DNA from 3 places in the Microbulbifer sp. TB1203 genome. Region 3 is predicted to be linked to each of the others. Evidence: predicted binding sites of a transcription regulator. Region 3 holds the regulator's gene; each other region holds the start of a gene.

Region 1 (6,767 bases), 540 kb from region 3:
GCCTGCATGCGCTGGAAGAGTATCGGGTGGGTCCAGGCGGCGTTGGAGCCCACCAGCACCACCAGTTCCGCCTCTTCCAGATCCTCGTAACAGCAGGGCACCGCGTCCGCGCCGAGCGCGCGTTTGTAGGCGGCCACCGCCGAGGACATGCACAGGCGCGAGTTGGTATCCACATTGCCGCTGCCGATAAAACCTTTCATCAGCTTGTTGGCGACGTAGTAGTCCTCGGTAAGCAACTGGCCGGACAGGTAAAAGGCCACTGAGTCGGGGCCGTGTTCGGCGATGGTGCGTTTGAACTGCCTCGCCATGAAATCCATGGCGCTGTCCCAGTCGCACTCCCTGCCGCGCAGGCGCGGGCGCAGCAGGCGGCCGTGTTCACCCAGGGTTTCCGCCAGGGCGGAACCCTTGACGCACAGGCGGCCGGCATTGGCCGGATGCTGCTCGTCGCCGGCGACCGATGCCGCCTGCTCATCGCCGCGGTTTTTCACGGTGGCTGTTACACCGCAGCCCACACCACAGTAGGGGCAGGTGGTGCAGGTTTTCTGTGCGCGAAAGCGCTCGAGTAACGCCATGTTCAGAGATCGACGGCGATGCACACGGTGTCGCCGTCAAAGGCGACTTGGTAGCTGTTCAGCTTAACGTTCTCGTCCTCGAGGCAGACGCCGTCGCTCAGGCGAAAATGCTGCTTGTACAGCGGCGAGGCAACCGTGAGCTGGCCGTCCACTTCCGCAACGAGACCGCGGGCGATAACGCCGGCTTTGGAGAAGGGATCCCAGTTGTCCAGGGCGTACAGCTCGGGCTCGCAGTCGGGAAGAAAAAAAAGGGCGATGCTTCTGTTGTTACCCAGAGAGGAATCGCCCACAAGGGCACACACACCGGAATCGGCAACCAGATCTGATCGCTTGCAGATCGGCTGCCACTGGGGGTGGGTTATGGCAACTTGGGTCATGGTTTGCTCCTGAAAAATAAGCAGCAGAAATATTTATTTGTTCTACCGGCGGAAGTCGTATCCGGCATGGCACTCCGCAATCCTGGATTCCGGCCTTCACCGGAATGACGGGGTGTTGGATGCGAAGGCCTCGATGCCGGGAACCGGTTGCGGGACTGTCGGTCGGAGGGACCCGACCGACAAGCCTCCAGGGATGGATTCACGGTGTGTCCCGCAACCGGTTCCCGGCAGCGGGGCCGCCCTTCCACCCCTTCAGTGCACCATTAGGCCGGCTCGGCAATTTTTACGATTTCCTCTTCCCGCGCCGGGCGAGGCTGGCCGCGTTCCTCCACGAAGACGATTTTCTCGTCCGCCTGGTCAGTGTTCACGAACTGGCGGAAGCGCTTGAGCATTTCCGGATCCTCGATGGCGGTCTTCCACTCGCACTGGTAGGTGCCGACGATATTGGCCATCTGCGCCTCAAGCTCCTCGCAGATTCCCAGCTTGTCATCGATGATCACCTCGCGCAGGTAGTCGAGCCCGCCCTCCAGGTTTTCCAGCCACACCGAGGTGCGCTGCAGCTTGTCGGCGGTGCGCACGTAGAACATCAGGAAGCGGTCGATGTATTTGATCAGGGTTTCGTCGTCCAGGTCGGTGGCGAAGAGATCCGCGTGGCGCGGGCGCATGCCGCCGTTGCCGCACACGAACAGGTTCCAGCCGTTCTCGGTGGCGATAACCCCCACGTCCTTGCTCTGCGCTTCGGCGCACTCGCGGGTGCAGCCGGACACCGCCATCTTGATCTTGTGCGGCGAGCGCAGGCCCTTGTAGCGGTTCTCCACTTCCAGTGCCATGCCCACACTGTCCTGCACGCCGAAGCGGCACCAGGTGCTGCCCACGCAGGATTTCACCGTGCGCAGGGATTTGCCGTAGGCGTGACCGGTCTCGAAGCCGGCGTCGATCAGTTCGCGCCAGATTTCCGGAAGCTGCTCCAGCCGCGCGCCGAACAGGTCGATGCGCTGGCCGCCGGTGATCTTGGTGTAGAGGTTGTATTTCTTCGCCACCTGGCCCAGCACGATCAGCTTGTCCGGGGTGATCTCGCCGCCGGCCACCCGCGGCACCACGGAGTAGGTGCCGTTTTTCTGCATGTTGGCCATAAAGGTGTCGTTGGTGTCCTGCAGGCCCACGTGCGGTTTTTTGTGGATATGCTCGTTCCACAGGGAGGCGAAGATCGATGCCGCCGCCGGCTTGCAGAGTTCACAACCGCGGCCGCTGCCGTGCTTTTCCAGCAATTCGGGGAAGGTTTTGATTTGCTCCACCTGGACTATGTGGAACAGCTCCTGCCGGGTAAAGGCGAAGTGGGGGCAGATATTGTTGTTCACTTCCACGCCCAGGGCCGCCAACTCCTCGTCCACCACGTTTTTCAGCAGCGCGGCGCAGCCGCCACAGCCGGTGGAGGCTTTGGTGGAATCCTTGACCTCGGCCAGGGAGCAGCAGCCTCCCTGTACCGCGTCGACGATCTGGCCCTTGCTCACATTGTGACAGGAGCAGATGGTGGCAGTGGCGGGGAGGGCGCCGGCACCGAGAGCGGGGGCGGCGCCGTCGGCGGCCGGGAGTATCAGCTGTTCCGGGTGCTCTGGCAGCTCTATATCGTTGAGGTGGTACTGGAGCAGCTGGTCGTAGTCGCCGGTGTCGCCCACCAGTACCGCGCCGAGCAGCTTTTTGCCCTCACCGTCGGTGATCATGCGCTTGTAGATGCCGCTTTGCTCGTCCACGAAAGTGATTGCCGCGGCGCCCTCGGCGCGGCCGTGGGCGTCGCCGATGGAGCCCACCTGTACGCCGAGCAGTTTCAGTTTGGTGCTCATGTCGGCGCCGGTGAAGACTTCGCTGGTCTCGCCGCACAGTTGCGCCAGCGCGCTGCGCGCCATGGTGTAGCCGGGGGCCACCAGGCCGTAGATGAAATTGTTGTACAGGGCGCACTCGCCGATGGCGAAGATATTTTCGTCGGAAGTGCGGCAGGACTCGTCGATAGAGATACCGCCGCGCTCGCCCAGTTGCAGACCGGCGGACTTGGCCAGCTTGTCCTCGGGGCGAATACCGGCGGAGAAGACGATCAGATCGGTAAACAGTTCGCGCTCTCCCTTGAACTGCATGCGCAGGCGGCCGTCCACCTCCTCGATCAGTTCGGTGGCGGTGCTGGTGTGTACGGTTACGCCCAGGTCCTCGATCTTGTTTTTCAGCAGTTCCGAACCGCCCTCGTCCAGCTGTACCGACATGAGCCCCGGGGCGAATTCCACCACGTGAGCTTCCAGCCCCAGTTCCTTCAGTGCGTTGGCCGCCTCCAGGCCGAGCAGGCCGCCGCCGACCACCACGCCGATGCTGGCGCCCTGGGAGGCATTGCGGATTGCGTCCAGGTCTTCCAGGGTGCGGTAGACGAAGCATTTCTCGTGTTCGTGTCCGGGAATCGGCGGCACGAAGGGGTAGGAGCCGGTGGCGAGCACCAGGCGGTCGTAGGGCTTAGTGACCCCGCTGGTGGAAGTGACGGTCTGGTTCTTCCGGTCGATGGACACGGCGGTGTCATTCAGCAGCAGCTCGAAGCCCCACTCCCGGTACTGTTCAACCTTGCCCAGCGCCAGGTCGTCGGCGGAGCGGCCGGCGAAATACTCCGACAGGTGCACCCGATCGTAGGCGGGCCTGGGTTCGGCGCAGAAGACGGTGACGTCGAAGAGAGCCTTTTCCGGCCGCTCGGCCAGTTGCTCGAGGAAGTGGTGGCCCACCATGCCGTTGCCGATCACGATCAGTTTTTGCTTAACCATAAGTCCTGCCATCTTGTTCTGAATTTTCGGCAGGGAAGGCGCGGTGGCGTGGCACAGGCGCTTCCTCTTCTGCCGAAGAGTCCAGGCGCCGTTGCCTCGTTAGGGGGATAAATTTTTGTGTTGGTATCGGTAGATATTCAAGGTTTGTGCCAACCGGGGTTTTATGAGGTTTTGCGGGACGCCGGGGCGATATGTCGGGCCGTTTTGCAATAAATTGGTGCGCATTAAAGTTATTTGCCCCCGAATGGTGCCCGCCACCTCCATCTGTAGGAGCGGCGGGGCGGCCATCCGCCGTTGGCCGCGATGGGACTTGCAGGCGGGCCTGCGGCCCGCAAGCCGAGCTGGGGCTCGGCGCTCCCGGCATTCAAAGCAAGTGCAGCAGGTGCGAGAGCAGCAGCAACAGCGCGACAAGCTGCCAGAACAGCAGCGGATTGCGCTCCATCAGAGGGCGGTCCTCTCCCGCGGTGAACTCCGCATTGGGGGTGTGCAGGTCGTGCACGAATTCCGACAGCGCCGGATAGCGATGGCGCGGGTCTGGAGCGCAGGCCTTTTGCAGGGCGCCGTCTATCCACTCGGGGATATCGGCGCGGTGCTGCCGGGCGCTGGTGTACTGCAGGCCGGCGTAGCTTTTCAACTGGTAGTGGCGGCTGCCGAAACGCTCCCGGTAGGGATAGTGACCGGTGAGCAATTCGTAGGTGATCACGCCCAGGGAAAAGATGTCCGAGCGGTGGCTGGGACTGTCGCCGAAGAAGTACTCCGGGGCGGCGTAGTTCTTGCTGCCCGGTGGCGTGCCGTCGCGAAAGCGCAGGTGTTCCGCCAGGCCCGCGGCGCTGGCGCCGCCCAGATCGATCAGTTTCAGGCGACCGTCCCTGGTCAGCATGATGTTTTCCGGCTTCAGATCTCCGTGAATAATCTCCATCCGCTGCAGCCGGCGCAGGGCGCTGACCAATTGGCCGATAAAGTCGCGCACCTGCTCCAACTCCGGCCGGGGGTTCAGCTGCATCCACTGGCGCAGGTTCTGGCCGTCGATCGCCTCCATTACATGGTAGAGAAACTGCCGCTCGGGTTTGGGTGGATGAATCCTGATGATGCCGGGGTGGTCCAGGCGGCGGCCGGTCCACTCCTCGGCGATAAAACTCTCGATATAGGCCGGGTCGTCGGCGAAGTTCACCGACGGGGTTTTTATCGCGCAGAGAGTGCCGGTTTCCGTGTCCCGCGCCAGGTACAGCTGGCTCCGGGGACTCGCCTGCAGCTCCTGCAGGATCAGGTAACCGTCCAGTTTGTTGCCCGGGCGCAGGTCCGGGGGAAAGGGAAGCTGGCGGTTGTGGGCCAGCAGGTCGTCTCCCTCCGGCTGGGCCACCCGCTCAACCCGGCACACGGCCGCGCTCAGGTTGTCGCCGGAACCCGCGGCCAGAGCGGCGTCCACCAGTGCCCGGGCCGGATCGTCATCCCCGCGCTGCAGGATTTCCGCCATCGCCGCCGGGGGCAGGTGTTCGTGCACGCCGTCGCTGGTCAGCAGGTAGATATCCCCGGGGTGCAGGGGTTCGCGGCGGTAGTCCACTTCCACATGGGCGTCCATTCCCAGGGCGCGGCTCAAAAAGGTCCGGCCGGGGCCAAGGGCGCGGCTGTGGTCGCGGGTGAGGCATTCCAGCCTGCCGTCGCGCAGCCGGTGGATGCGGGAATCGCCGATATGGATCAGGTGGGCACTGGCGCCCTTGAAGATGACCGCGGAGAAAGTGGTGAGCCAGCCCTGGGCTATCTCCCCGCCGCCTCCCTGGCGATGGAGCCAGCCGTTCAGGGATTGCAGCACCCGCGCCGCGGCCTGTTTTATGGTCCAGGTTTCCGGGGTGCTGTAGTAGTCAGACAGGAAGCCGCTGACCGCCGCGCGCGCTGCCGCGCCACCGGCTTCCGCGGAGGCGACGCCGTCGGCCACCGCGGCCAGGGCGCCGCGGTAGCGCAGTTCGACACCGCCGGGCACGCAGGTCGCGCAGGCATCGTCGTTGTGCTCGCGGCGGCCGGCGAGAGAGGCGCTGGAGAATTCCAGGGCCTCGACGGTGGTACGGCTCGGTGCGTCCAGCTTAAGCGACATCGATCAGCGACACGCTGCCGTCCGGCAGTACTTCGGCCATATGCCCCTCGGGTTCTTCCATCAGAAGAGTGGCGGCGAAGCCCAGAACCGCGGTGGCGGCGATCACCAGGAAGAAGGCCTGGTAGGAAACCAGGCTCAGCACGGTGAGGTAGAAGACCGCACCGACATTGCCGTAGGCGCCGGTCATACCGGCGATCTGGCCGGTGAGGCGGCGCTTGATCAGCGGCACCACCGCAAACACCGCGCCTTCGCCCGCCTGCACAAAGAAGGAGCAGGCCATCGCCGCGCATACCGCCAGGTACAGGGGCCACTGTGCGTTGATCTGGCTCATAGTGAAGTAGCCCAGCGCCAGGCCGACAACCAGGATCAGCAGGGTGGACTTGCGTCCATAGCGGTCGCTGAACAGCCCCCCGGCGGGGCGCGACACCAGGTTCATGAAGGCGTAACCGGAGGCCAGCAGGCCGGCCTTGACCGGGTCCAGCTCGAAGGTTTCGGAAAAGAACAGGGGCAGCATGGAGACCACCGCCAGCTCGGAGCCAAAAGTGGCGAAATAGAGCAGGTTGAGCACCGCCACCTGTTTGAATTTGTAGCGGTGGATGGGTGCCGGCGGATTGGTGAATACCTCGCGGTTGATGCTCCAGGTTTTTCTGGCGTCGAGCAGATAGAGAAGTCCCAGGCCACAGTAAATCACAGTGGCCCAGAAGCTGGAGATCATGTTGACGCCCGTGGAGAGCTTCCAGGTGAGCAGCGCCAGCGCCGCGTACATGGGCACTTTCATTACCAGCAGCAGTACGAAATCCCCCGTGCTGGTCACTTCCATGGCACCGATTTTCTTCGGCTTGAAATAAGTGGAGCCCTTGGGGGTGTCTGTGACCGTGGCGTAGTAGATAAAACTGTACACCAGCGCCATCAAACCGGTGAGGCCGATGGCGTAGCG
Region 2 (6,767 bases), 1.7 Mb from region 3:
GCAGGTCGCCCAGGGGGAACTGGCGCACGCTGGAGAAGTTGGCGATCCCGGGGGTATGGGCCAGCACTTCATGGATGCGGCCGGCCAGGTGGGCCACCGCGTCCGGGGCGATCACATCGATCTTCTCCCAGTCCTGGCGCACGCGGATGCGGTCGTCCAGCGGTTTCAGCTGGCGCTGCAGGTTGTCCCTGAGCTGGCGCGACATGCGCTTGCGCACCGGGTTGCTCTTGATGGTGATTTCGGGAAAGAACTTGACGACGAAGTGCATGGAGATCCGGCCGGGTACCGCAGTTGGATGAAAGCCGGGCATTATAGACCAGGTGGGCTCCTGATGGTGCGCACCATAAATGTGCAGAATGCGGCAGTTATGCGCCAGTTTGGTGCGTCGCTCGGTGGCCGCCCGAACGCTTTGCATCTATTCTGCTCAGGTTGGTCCCGCGCGCACGGCCGCGGCCGTGGCGGCGTCAGCTGCGACGCCATTGCCCCAATTTGGCACACTCCTTGCTTCCCTTGATGCCACAAGAAGGGCTATAGCGACAAATAACTTTTCAAGACCTGGAGGACTGTAATGTCAGCGAAAACGCTCGGTTTGATTCAAGAGAGTGAGGCCAAATGGGTAGACCTGCGCTTCACCGATTCCAAGGGGAAAGAACAACACGTATCCATTCCGACGTCGGAAATTGACGGCGAGTTCTTCGAAGAAGGCAAGATGTTCGATGGTTCCTCCATCGCCGGCTGGAAGGGCATCAACGAATCCGACATGATCCTGATGCCGGACGACGAGACCGCTTTCCTCGACCCCTTCACCGACGAGAGCACCGTAATCATCCGTTGCAACATCGTCGAGCCGTCCACCGGCCAGGGCTACGAGCGCGATCCGCGCTCCATCGCGCTGCGCGCCGAGGAATACCTCAAGTCCACCGGCCTGGGCGACACCGTGCTGTTCGGACCGGAGCCCGAGTTCTTCGTGTTCGACGACATCACCTGGGGCGCGGAAATGGGCGGCGCCTTCTACAAGATCAACTCCGAGGAGGCCGCCTGGTCTTCCGGCCAGTCCTACCCGGAAGGCAACATCGGCCACCGCCCGGGCGTGAAGGGCGGTTACTTCCCGGTTCCGCCGGTGGACTCCCTGCACGACGTGCGCGCCGCCATGTGCTCCGCCATGGAGCAGATGGGCCTGAGAGTGGAAGTGCACCACCACGAAGTGGGCACCGCCGGCCAGTGTGAGATCGGCGTGGCCGCCAACACCCTGACCAAGAAAGCGGACGAGGTGCAGATCCTCAAGTACGCGGTGCACAACGTGGCCCACGCCTACGGCAAGACCGCCACTTTCATGCCCAAGCCGCTGGTGGGCGACAACGGTTCCGGCATGCACGTACACCAGTCCTTCAGCAAGGACGGCGTCAACCAGTTCGCCGGCGACGCCTACGCGGGCCTGTCCGAGACTGCCCTGTACTACATCGGCGGTATCATCAAGCACGCCCGTTCGCTGAACGCCTTCACCAACGCTTCCACCAACTCCTACAAGCGTCTGGTACCGGGCTTCGAGGCGCCGGTAATCCTGGCTTACTCCGCGCGCAACCGCTCCGCGTCCATCCGCATTCCGTATGTGCCCAGCCCGAAAGGCAAGCGCATCGAAGCGCGCTTCCCTGACCCGACCGCCAACCCCTACCTGGCCTTCGCGGCCATGCTGATGGCGGGTCTCGACGGCATCAAGAACAAGATCCACCCCGGCGACCCGGCGGACAAGGATCTGTACGACCTGCCGCCGCACGAAGTGGCCGAGTTCCCCACCGTGGCCTCCAGCCTGGAAATGGCCCTGGATGCCCTGGACCAGGACCGCGCCTACCTCACCGAGGGTGGAGTCTTCTCCGACGACGCCATCGACGCCTACATCGCGTTGAAGCGTGAAGAGGTGGAGCGCCTGCAGATGACCACTCACCCGGTCGAGTTCGAGCTGTACTACTCCGTATAAGCTCGAAGGCATCACACTGCCGAAAAAAGCCCGCGCCGTTCCGGCGCGGGCTTTTTTTTATGGGGTAAACTAGCCTTCTTTATATCGGGACTCCCGGGGCAACCCTTGTAGGAGCGGCCCATGGCCGCGATCGATATCGCTATGAAAAAATTTTCCCTGTTCCTGGCACTACTTCTGGTCACCCCGCTACTGGCGCTCGCCGGCGACGACGGCACCGACGACCCCACCCCCGGCAACACCATCTACAAAACTGTCGGCCCCGACGGCCAGGTAATCTTCAGCGACACCCCGCCGGCGGGCAGCAAGGCGGAAAGGGTGGAGGTGGGCCCCACCAACGTGCAGCCCATCGTCGCGCCCCGCCCGCTGCCGACCCGCAAACTGTCGCCCAGGGACCGCGACCGGCAGGACGACCAGGGGCCGATCAATTTCGCCATCGTCAGCCCACAGAACGGCACCACCATCACCCCCGGGCAGCGCTTTATCGTGCTGGAAGTGGCGGTGAACCCGGTGCCACGGGACGGCTACCGGTTCTTCGCGGTGGTGGACGGCCAGCCCTGGGTGGGCAGCTCCTCCGGCACCAGTCTGGACCTTTCCGCCCTGGAGCGGGGTACCCACCATATCCAGGCGGTGCTCACCGACCTCAGCGGCAATCCCCTGGCCCAGTCGCAGACCATAACCCTCTACGTCAAACGCGCCAGCCTGGACGTGCCCGACAACCCCGCGCCCCAGGCACCCCGGGCCCCCAGGGCCCAGCCCGCCCCCACCCCCTGACCTCTGCCTGTAGGAGCGGCGGGGCGGCCATCCGCCCATGGCCGCGATCGATCTTGCTTTGTAGCTGTATCGATCGCGGCCATGGGCCGCTCCTACAGGGACGCAAAAGGACTCCGCCTCTTCCCCTCCGCCCTCTTCTGTAGCACCAGTTCTGGCTATTTTTTAATCAATGCACAATAATGGTGCATTCGCCTGCGTGCAGATTCGCTCTGGCCCCAGCCTTTGCCCCCCTGCGCCATTTTGGTTTGCTTTTTGCACTGTCGTAGACAGTGGAGACGGGAAAGTTTTTTACATGCTCAACGATCGCCAGTTGCGCCAGCTGTTGGACAACCTGACTTCCGCGGTGGTGGTGCTGGATGGCAGCCTGTTGCTCTGCTATCTCAACTCCGCCGCCGAGGACCTGCTCGCCGCTTCCAGCGCGCGGGTCAGCGGGCTGCCGCTGGAAGAAATAGTGCGCGAATCCGCCGCCTCCCAGCGGGCCATGCGCGAGGCCCTGGCCAGCGGCCAGAAATACACGGTGCGCCGCGCCAACTGGCGGCTGCACAACCTGGAACAGCGCACGGTGGACTATTCGGTGAGCCCGGTGCCCGAGTTGGGCCTGCTGCTGATGGAAGTGCAGTCCATGGACCGCCTGTTGCGCATCGCCCGGGAGGACGCGCTGATCTCGGCCCAGGAGACCACCCGCAACCTGGTGCGCGGCCTGGCCCACGAGGTGAAAAATCCCCTCGGGGGTATCCGCGGCGCCGCGCAGTTGTTGCAGCGCGAACTGCCGGACCGGGACCTGGCCGAGTACACGCAGATCATCATCGACGAGGCGGATCGTCTGCGGGATCTGGTCGACCGGCTGCTGGGCCCGCGCAGGCCGGCGCAGCTGAAGCCGGTCAACGTGCACGAAATTCTCGAGCGGGTGGCCCAACTGATCGACGCCGAGTGCGACGGCACACTGGACATCCGCCGCGACTACGACCCCTCGATCCCGGACATTCCCGCGGACAGTGGACAGCTGATCCAGGCACTGCTGAATATCGCCCGCAACGCCATGCAGGCCATCGACGAGAGCATCGGCCTCGCGGCCGGGGAAATCGTGCTGCGCACCCGCATCCAGCGCCAGTTCACCATCGGCCGGCGCCACTGCCCGCTGGTGTGCCGCATCGAGATCGAGGACAACGGCCCGGGCATCGCCGAGGAAATCCGCGAGCGGATTTTCTACCCGATGATTTCCGGGCGCGCCGAGGGCTCCGGGCTGGGGCTGTCCATCTCGCAGAACATCATCAACCAGCATCGGGGGCTGATCAAATGCGACAGCCGCCCCGGGCAGAGCGTCTTCCAGATCTACCTGCCCTTAGCTGGCGAATAGAGAGCCAACGAATAATCGATTACCGGAAATGTGAGTATGAGCAATCGCGTTTGGATTATTGATGACGACCGATCGATCCGCTGGGTACTGGAGCGCGCCCTGACCCGGGCCGGTATCGAGACCAAGTGCTTTGAGAACGGCGACCGCGCCCTGGACGATTTCTACAGCGACTCGCCGGATGTGGTGATCAGCGATATCCGCATGCCCGGCGCCGATGGTTTCAAACTATTGCAGCGCTTCCAGGCGGAGCGGCCCGCGCTGCCGATTATCATCATGACCGCCCACTCGGACCTGGACAGCGCCGTGGCCGCCTACCAGGGCGGCGCCTTCGAGTATCTGCCCAAACCCTTCGACGTGGACGAAGCGGTGGCTGTCACCCGCCGCGCCCTGGCCCACGCCAGCGAGCAACAGAGTGCCGGACAGGTTGCCCTGGAGAGCGGCAACGGCAGCAAGGAAATTATCGGCGAGGCGCCGGCCATGCAGGAGGTGTTCCGCGCGATCGGCCGCCTGTCCCACTCCAATATCACCGTGCTGATCAACGGCGAATCCGGCACCGGCAAGGAACTGGTGGCCCAGGCGCTGCACAACCACAGCCCGCGCAAAAGCCGCCCGTTTATCGCCCTGAATATGGCCGCGATTCCCCGGGACCTGATGGAATCCGAATTGTTCGGCCACGAAAAGGGTGCTTTCACCGGCGCCAGCGCCCAGCGCACCGGGCGCTTCGAACAGGCGGACGGCGGCACCCTGTTCCTGGACGAGATCGGCGATATGCCCGCGGAGACCCAGACCCGCCTGCTGCGGGTACTGGCGGACGGCGAATTCTATCGCGTCGGCGGCCACACCCCGGTGAAAGTGGACGTGCGCATTATCGCCGCGACGCACCAGGACCTGGAAAGACTGGTGGAAGAGCACAAATTCCGCGAGGACCTGTTCCACCGCCTCAACGTCATCCGCATCCATATCCCGCGCCTGGCCGACCGCCGCGAGGATATCCCGCGCCTGGTCCGCTTCTTCTTCAACAGCGCCGCCAAGGACTTGGGGGTGGAGCCGAAAATTCTCACCCGCGAGACCGAGGAATACCTCGCCGGCCTGGACTGGCCCGGCAACGTGCGCCAGCTGGAAAACACCTGCCGCTGGATCACCGTGATGGCCTCCGGCCGCGAAGTGCACGTGGAGGACCTGCCCCAGGAACTGCACCAGCAGACAGCCGCCGGCGAGACATCGCAGGACTGGCAAAAAGCGCTGCGCCTCTGGGCCGACCGCGCCCTGGCCACCGGCCGCCGGGAAATTCTCAGCGAGGCGGTGCCGGCATTCGAAAAGGCGCTGATCGAAATTGCCCTCAAGCACACCGCGGGGCGGAAAAGGGATGCGGCGGAACTGTTGGGCTGGGGCCGAAACACCCTGACGCGGAAGCTGAAGGAGTTGGGGATGAACGGGGAGGAGGAGAGTGGTTAATCATTACGCAGTCTCGCGTCCGATATTGACAGTGCTGGCAAAGGGGAGTGATTTATAGCGCCATTTCCATGGGTCTTCCTCAAGTGGCTGTGAAATTGGACTAGATTTACGCAAAGTCGGGTAATTTACCGGCGACTGATTCCATAACAAGTCGAGGTGAGTGTGCAAAGGATTGGCACAGGCCGTATCTCTCTTTTTGCTCTTCCCCACGCCGCTGCTGGCGCAAACCTCCAGTACCACTTTTACAGTCTCGATCACTGTGGAGAGCGACTGTCTCATCACCGCCAACAATCTCAATTTCGGTGCGGTCGATGATCTGGACCAATCCATAGCGGGTGCCACCAACGGCTTCGTGACCTGCTCCGCAATAGTGCCGGTGAGTATTTCCTTCAATGCCGGTACCGGGGGCAGCAGCACCTTCGCTACCCGACAGATGGCCAACGGCGCCAATACCATCAACTACAACATCTACCGCGATTCCGCCCACACCGAGATCCTCGGCGATGGCAGCGGCGGTACCTTTACCATCGATTTCACCAGTACCGGCGGCAACGATCAGTTTATGGTCTTCGGCCAGACCGATCCCGGGCAGAATCCCAAGCCGATCGGTACCTACAGTTCCACGATTACCGCAACAATCACTTTCTGACATGAAGCTAATATATTGCGTGCTTTTGTTTGCCCTAGCGCTGTTCAGCGCTTCGCTCTGCGCCAAGGGCCAGCTGCAGGCGGGGCCGATACTGCTGCAGATAGGGCCGGGAGACAGCGCCTCGCGGCTGCGCCTGTCCAATACCGGCGACAGCCCCCTGTCGGCGCAGGTGCGCGTTTTTGCCTGGAGCCAGGAGCAAAATGCAGTTGGGAACCGACACCATCGACTACCAGCTCTACAGCGATGCCGCGCGGACCCAGGTCTGGGGCGACACTGCGGGCACCACGGCTGGCGGCACCGGTACCGAGCGGTGCGGCCCAGTCCATCCCGGTATTCGGCCGTGTGCCGGCCTAGGGACCCAAGCCGGAGGGCAGCTACCAGGATACGATTACTGCGACGGTGACTTTTTAGTGAAGTCGGGCTACCATCGCGGGTTTCTCTAACCGTTATGCCTCTGGGCCGACCGCGCCCTGGCCACCAGCCGCCGGGAAATTCTCAGCGAGGCGGTGCCGGCATTCGAAAAGGCGCTGATCGAAATTGCCCTCAAGCATACCGCGGAG
Region 3 (6,767 bases):
TGGCGGACCTGCACATTATCGAACTGGCTGGAGAAGGCCTTCGCCAGCTGTTCCACCATATACACGGAGCGATGGCGACCGCCGGTGCAGCCCACAGCGATACAGGTGTAGCTGCGATTGCTCTGCTGGTAGGAAGGCAGCCAGCGTTGCAGGAACTGGCCGATATCCCGCTCCATATCCCCGGTTTCCGGCTGCGCGCGCAGGAATTCGATCACTTCCGGGTCGCGGCCCGTTTTGTGGCGCAGCTCCGCGATCCAGTAGGGGTTTGGCAGGCAGCGCAGGTCGAACACCAGGTCGGCGTCCACCGGCACGCCGTGCTTGTAGCCGAAGGACTGGAACAGGATCGCCATGCCCGGCGATTCCTCGCCCACCACCCGGGTTTTTACCAGGTCGCGCAGCTGGTGCAGGCTGAGGCTGCTGGTGTCGATTACCAGGTCCGCTATGGCCGCCAGCGGGGCGAGCAATTCCTTTTCCCGGTTGAGGGCTTCCAGCAGGTGGGTGCGGTTGTCGCTGAGGGGATGTTTGCGCCGGGTTTCGCTGAAGCGTTGCACCAGCACCGGTGAGCGGGCGTCCAGGTAGATAACATCGCACTGCACGCCGCTTTCGCGTAATTCCTCGATGACCCGCGGGGCCTGCTGTACATCCTGCCACAGGTTGCGCGCATCGATGCCCAGTGCCAGCCTGGGGTTATCCACCGGGGGCTGCTCGCGCACCCGCCGCACCAGTTCTGGCAGCAGGCTGGCTGGCAGGTTGTCGATGCAGTTGAAGCCGACGTCTTCCAGCAGTTGCAGGGCGGAGCTTTTACCGGAGCCGGAACGGCCGCTGATAATCACTAAGCGCATATTCAGAGGTCAGTAGCCAGAGGAAGGAAGACAGAAAATAAATTCGAATGATCGCTGGGTAAAGTCATTTTCCTTTCTGCCCTCTGACTTCTGTTGTCTGTTTTCTAAGCTGCGGCGGCGCTGTCGATGGCCAGGGCGTAGAGCTCATCGCTGGTCTGGGCCTGGCGCAGCTTTTCCCGCACCCGGCTGTCGGAGAACAGGGCGGCGATTTCCGCCAGGGTTTCCAGGTGTTCCTGCTCGGCGTCCTCCGGTACCAGCAGCGCGAACAGCAGGTCCACCGGCTGGCGGTCGACGGCATCGAAATCAATCGCCGGCTCGGTGGTGCAGAGCACGCCGATGGGGCGCTCACAGCCGGGCAGGCGGCAGTGGGGGATGGCTACCCCCTCGCCGATGCCGGTGGAGCCGAGGCGCTCGCGGGCGAGGAGCTGGTTGAAAATAGTGTCGGCATCCAGTTGTGGATTTTCTTCGGCGATGGCCTGGGCAATATTTAGCAGCAATTTCTTTTTGCTGCTCCCCGCCAGGTGGCAAAGACTCAGGCGGGGAGAGAGTAGGGCTTCCAATGTCATAGCTTATCGGTGGTTCTGCAACTTCTCTTTGTGTTTCTTGAGCTGGCGGTCCAGCTTGTCGGAGAGGGCGTCGATGGCTGCGTACAGGTCCTCGTCTTCGGAGGTGGCACAGAGATCGTGTCCGTTCATATGCACCCTGGCCTCGGCCTTCTGGGTCAGTTTTTCAACCGATAGGATTACCTGGGCATTGGTAATGTTGTCGTAGTGCCGGGAGAGTTTTTCCAGTTTGCTATGGCAGTAGTCGCGGATGGGGTCGGTCAATTCCACGTGGTGGCCACTGATGTTGATCTGCATGGACTTCTCCTCATCGAGTGCGTCGCTTGCCGGCCGCTCCCGTCTGGGCCGCAACCCTACTAGGAAGTTAGCCAGAATGGAAGGATACACTCAAAGTTTGGGCGTTGGTTGCGGGCTGGGTGGAATTGGGTGCCTGCAAAACCTGACCGGGATATCGATATGGGTCGAAGATTTGTGACCGGAAGGGCCGCCATCGGTCTGTAAAACCTTGCCGGGAGATTGCGAGTGGTCTCTCAGACCAGTCGCTTGCGTTCGCTGGAGGAGGGGATGCCCATGGATTCCCGGTATTTGGCCACGGTGCGCCGGGCCACCTTGATACCCTGGTGGTCCAGTTCCTGGGTGATCTTGTTGTCGGATAGGGGTTTGCGGGCTTCCTCGGAGTCGATCAGCTTGCGGATCATGGCGCGGATGGCGGTGGAGGAGGCGTCTTCACCGGAGTCGGTGCTCACATGGCTGGAAAAGAAGTACTTGAGTTCGAACACGCCGCGGGGGGTGAGCATGTATTTCTGGGTGGTGACCCGGGAGATGGTGGACTCGTGCATACCGATGGTTTCGGCTATGTCCGCCAGCACCATGGGTTTCATCGCTTCCGGGCCCCGCTCGAAAAAGCCCTGCTGCTTGTCCACGATACTTGAGGCCACTTTGAGCAGTGTCTCGTTGCGGCTCTGCAGGCTCTTCAGGAACCAGCGCGCCTCCTGCAGGTGGTCGCGCAGGAAGTTGTTGTCACTGGAATTGTCGGCGCGCTTGATCAGTGCGGCGTAGTCGCCGTTGATGCGCAGTTTTGGGGTGGTCTCCGGGTTCAGTTCCACCAGCCAGCGCTGCTGTTTGCGGCTGACGATGATATCCGGCACCACATATTGGGTCTCCTCGCCGCCGAAAGCCTCCCCGGGGTGGGGGTTCAGGGTCTGGATCAGGCGCACCACCTCGCCCAGCTGTGCCTCGCTCAGGCGTGTGCGGCGACTCAACTGGCGGAAATCGCGCTTGCCCAGCAGGTCCAGGTAGCTGCCTACCACGATCTGTGCCTGCTCCAGCCAGGGGGTGTCAGCAGGCAGCTGCTGCAACTGTAACAACAGGCATTCGCGGAGGTCGCGGGCACCGCAGCCAGCGGGTTCGAACTGCTGGATGATCTTGAGTACTGCGACGACTTCGTCTTCCTCGGCGTTCAGGGCCGGGGCCAGTTCCGCCGGGAGGGACTCGAGAAAGCCGCTTGGGGCGATGGCATCGATCAGGGTCTCACCGATCAGTTTGTCCTGTTCGGACAGGGGGGTGAGGTTGAGTTGCCACAACAGGTGGCTGTGCAGGCTGTCCGGCACCGAATTGCGCTGCTCCAGGGCCAGGTCGTCACCCTCACCTCCGCTGTAGCTGCCGCCGCTGTAGATGTCGTCCCAGCGGGTGTCCACCGGCAGGTCGTCGGGGATGTCGTGGCTCCAGTCGCTGTCAGCCGCCTGTTCGGTTCCGTTGGCGGCGCCGCTGTCGGCCTGTTGCTCCTGGGTGTTCTGCTCCCTGGCTGTCTCTGCGGGCTCCTCGCCCTCGGTCTCCAGCAGCGGGTTGCTATCCAGCGCCGACTGGATTTCCTGTTGCAGGTCCAGGGTGGAGAGCTGTAGCAGGCGGATAGCCTGCTGCAGCTGGGGCGTCATGGTCAGCTGAGTGCCGAGTTTTATTTGAAGGGACTGCTTCATAGAGGAAACTGCAAGGCATCCGGCGGATGAATCATCTGAAAATTCAGGATGTTGCAGACTAACCCTCTGCGGCGCGGCTTGCAAGCAAAAACTGTGCCGGGTTTTGGGGGTAGGCGATGAATGGTAGGACTATAGGGGCGAACCTTCGTGTTCGCCCGGGCGGGCCGGCTAGATGGTGAACTCGTGCCCCAGGTAGACCTCGCGCACCTGCTGGTTGGCGAGCACTTCCGCCGGGGTGCCGGCGGCGATGATGTGTCCCTCGCTGACGATATAAGCGGTCTCGCAGATATCCAGGGTCTCGCGCACATTGTGATCGGTAATCAGTACGCCAATGTCCCTGTCCCGCAGGTGGCGGATGATCTGCTTGATATCGTTGACTGAAATCGGGTCTACGCCGGCGAAGGGCTCGTCCAGCAGCACAAAGTCCGGGTCTGTGGCCAGGGCGCGGGCTATCTCCACCCGGCGGCGCTCGCCGCCGGACAGCGCCATGCCCAGGCTGCCCTCGATGTGGGTGATGTTGAATTCCTTCAGCAGTTCCTGGGTCTGTTGCAGGCGTTCGGCACGGGACAGATCCTTGCGGGTCTCCAGAATGGCGAGGATATTGTCGCGCACTGTGAGGCGACGGAATACCGAGGCCTCCTGAGGCAGGTAACCGATACCCTTGCGCGCGCGGCCGTGCATGGACAGGCGGGTGATGTCCTCGTCGTCGATCAGTACCTGGCCGGCGTCCGCCTGCACCAGGCCGGCAATCATGTAGAAGCAGGTGGTTTTGCCGGCGCCGTTGGGGCCGAGCAGGCCGACCACCTGGCCGCTGCTGACACTGACGGAAACGTCCTGGACAACTTTGCGTTTCTTGTACTGCTTGGCGAGATGTAACGCTTTCAGCGTTGGCATATTTTAATTCCGGTTGATCCGGCAGCCCTTGATCCGGCGGGCTGCTTGCTACTGGTTTTCGTCGCCGGTTGCCGGCTGCTGTTCGGTCTTTTTCTTTTCCGGCTTCCAGATCATTTCCACCCGCCCGTCGCCGGACTGGCCCCGGGCCTGCATCTGCTCGCTGGTCAGGTCGTAGTCGATGCGCTCGGCGGTGAGGGTGTTGCCGTCGCGGTCCACGTGGGCATCGCCGGAGAGGTGCAGTTCGTCGGAGCTGACGGTGTACTCGATGCGTGCGGCGCGGGCCTTGACCGGATTCTGGCTCTGCTGGACCTGTTGCTGGAAGTGGGCCGGTTTGCCGGTGGCGATCACGCGGTTGATTTCCCCCTCGGCGTTGCCGTGGACTTCCACCCGGTCGGCGCGAATCTGCAGTGAGCCTTGGGTTATCACGACGTTGCCGCTGTATACAAACAGGTTTTTGCTGCGATCGCCTTCGAAGTGTTTTGCGTCCACTTTGATCGGCTGGTCGCGATCGCCTGGCAGGGCTATGGCCTGCGCGATCAGGATCAGTGCGGAGATGGCTGCGAGCGGCCGCAGGAACTTATTTGGTTTCATAGATGCTTTCTACCTCTGAGAGGATCTCCACCCGGTCTTCATTCAGGTAGGCGCGCAGGCCTTTGCCCTGGGTGCGGTTGGGACCGGAGGTAATGGTAACAACTTTGTCCGTTTCGGCGTATTCCTTGCGGGGCTCAATGGTGATGCTCTGGGTGCGCAATTGGACACCGCCGGGCTTCGGCAATTCATCGATTTTTACATCGCCGCGCAATACCACCCGTTGGCCGTTGTTGTGAGCCACTCCGGTTTTCGATTCGGTATGCCATGTGGGTTGTTTGTCCTGGTAGAAGAGTATACGCGGCTCGGTGAGATCGGCGCGGTCGCGGCGGGCGAACTGGAAGTAGGTGATGCGCTCGGCGTCCACTCGATAGGCGAGGGTGCCCTCCTGATTGAAGTGGCGGGTGCGCGCATCGCGAATCACCAGATCTGCGGCCTGGGTGTGCTGCTGCGGCGTGGGGCGCTTGCCGAGCAGTTCTTCTGGCGGGCTCTCGGCAAACCAGAGCCCCAGGCTGATGAGCGCGACGACGATAACCAGTGGCAGCCAGGTGCGCATCAGTTTTCTCCGTCTCCGAGGTAGGGGGCCAGCGCGGCTTCAAATGTGCCTTGTGCATGCATGATGCGGTCGCAGACTTCGCGCACGGCGCCTTCGCCGCCGCGCTTCCCGGTGATCCACAGGGCGCGCTCCCGCACCGCCGGCGCGGCGTTAGGGACCGAAATGGGACAGCCTACGCGGGTCATCACCTGCAGGTCCGGGTAGTCGTCGCCCATATAGGCCATGTCTTCCAGGCGGTAGCTCTCACCGGCAAAGAGTTCCTGCAGCGCGGTGAACTTGTCTTCGCGCCCCTGGATCAGCTTGCCCACGCCCAGTTCGTGGGCGCGGCGCTCCACCACGGCGCTGCGCCGGCCGGTGATGATGGCCACCTGCACGCCGGTTTTCTGCAGCATCTTGATACCGTGGCCGTCCAGAGTGTGGAAGCTCTTGAGTTCGTTGCCATTGTTGTCGAAGCTGAGCCTGCCGTCGGTGAGCACGCCGTCCACGTCCAATACCAGGTGGCGCACGCGCTTGAGGGCGCTATTGAGTTTTTCTTCAGAAATCACTGGTGGTCCTTAAAAGCTGTTGGATGGCGGTGGCTTTTTTTGCCGTAGGCCGGTTTTCGGGGCTCTTAGCCGGGGACTGTGGCGGTCCTGCTGCCGGTGGCCGTTCGCTCTACAGCCTCATCGGCAAACGTTTCACGAACGGCCCCCGGCAGCAGGGCCTGCGCATGGAGTCTCGGTATTTCTTTTTCGGGTCCCCGAGATCAGATAACTCCGGCGCGCAGTATATCGTGCATATGCAGCAAGCCGGTGGGGCGGTGCGCCTCGTCCTCCACCACCAGTGCGGTGATCTTGTTGTCCTCCATGATGCGCAGGGCCTCGGCGGCCAGGATATTCGCGGAGACGGTCTTTGGGCGGCGGCTCATTACTTCGTCCATGGTGGCGCTGTCCAGTTCCACCTTGTGGTCGATTACCCGGCGCAGGTCGCCGTCGGTGAAGACGCCGAGCAGGGCGCCCTCACTGTCCACCACGGTGGTCATGCCGAAGCCCTTGCTGGTCATTTCCAACAGGGCCTTCGACAGCAGGGTTTCCGGGGTTACCCGGGGCAGTTCGTCGCCGGCGTGCATCACGTCTTCCACTTTCAGCAGCAGGCGCCGGCCGAGGGCACCGCCGGGGTGGGAGAAGGCGAAGTCCTCGGCAGTGAAGCCGCGGGCTTCCAGCAGAGCCACTGCGAGGGCGTCGCCCATCACCAGGGTGACGGTGGTGGAGGAGGTGGGGGCCAGGCCGAGAGGGCAGGCCTCGGTTTCCACGGATATATCCAGGTTCGCGTCCGCCGCTTGTGCCAGCGGTGAGTCCGCCTTGCCGCT

What was found. The regulator sigma-54, encoded in region 3, starts transcription at its own class of promoters, with help from an activator protein. The targets are predictions, from matches to a motif close to TGGCACANNNNTTGCNNT.
Region 1: nirB (nitrite reductase large subunit NirB) is a predicted target of sigma-54. The motif match lies at 3,876-3,893, and genes of this name have one in related genera.
Region 2: glnL (nitrogen regulation protein NR(II)) is a predicted target of sigma-54. The motif match lies at 2,988-3,005, and genes of this name have one in related genera.

The regions. Positions count from the first base shown of each region.
Region 1 is NZ_CP116899.1:5,099,295-5,106,061, forward strand. Features, by position in the region: gene PP263_RS21645 (nitrate reductase) at 1-572, opposite strand, end outside; gene nirD (nitrite reductase small subunit NirD) at 575-949, opposite strand; gene nirB (nitrite reductase large subunit NirB) at 1,213-3,741, opposite strand; gene PP263_RS21660 (protein kinase) at 4,106-5,830, opposite strand; gene PP263_RS21665 (NarK family nitrate/nitrite MFS transporter) at 5,820-6,767, opposite strand, start outside.
Region 2 is NZ_CP116899.1:3,980,464-3,987,230, forward strand. Features, by position in the region: gene thiI (tRNA uracil 4-sulfurtransferase ThiI) at 1-268, opposite strand, end outside; gene glnA (glutamate--ammonia ligase) at 569-1,975, shown strand; gene PP263_RS17005 (DUF4124 domain-containing protein) at 2,096-2,746, shown strand; gene glnL (nitrogen regulation protein NR(II)) at 3,039-4,103, shown strand; gene glnG (nitrogen regulation protein NR(I)) at 4,134-5,558, shown strand; gene PP263_RS17020 (spore coat U domain-containing protein) at 5,731-6,207, shown strand; gene PP263_RS22750 (spore coat protein U domain-containing protein) at 6,408-6,650, shown strand; partial or broken gene PP263_RS17025 (helix-turn-helix domain-containing protein) at 6,663-6,767, shown strand, end outside.
Region 3 is NZ_CP116899.1:259,981-266,747, forward strand. Features, by position in the region: gene rapZ (RNase adapter RapZ) at 1-842, opposite strand, end outside; gene ptsN (PTS IIA-like nitrogen regulatory protein PtsN) at 947-1,408, opposite strand; gene hpf (ribosome hibernation-promoting factor, HPF/YfiA family) at 1,412-1,702, opposite strand; gene PP263_RS01035 (RNA polymerase factor sigma-54) at 1,936-3,381, opposite strand; gene lptB (LPS export ABC transporter ATP-binding protein) at 3,550-4,275, opposite strand; gene lptA (lipopolysaccharide transport periplasmic protein LptA) at 4,324-4,866, opposite strand; gene lptC (LPS export ABC transporter periplasmic protein LptC) at 4,853-5,419, opposite strand; gene PP263_RS01055 (HAD hydrolase family protein) at 5,419-5,964, opposite strand; gene PP263_RS01060 (KpsF/GutQ family sugar-phosphate isomerase) at 6,165-6,767, opposite strand, start outside.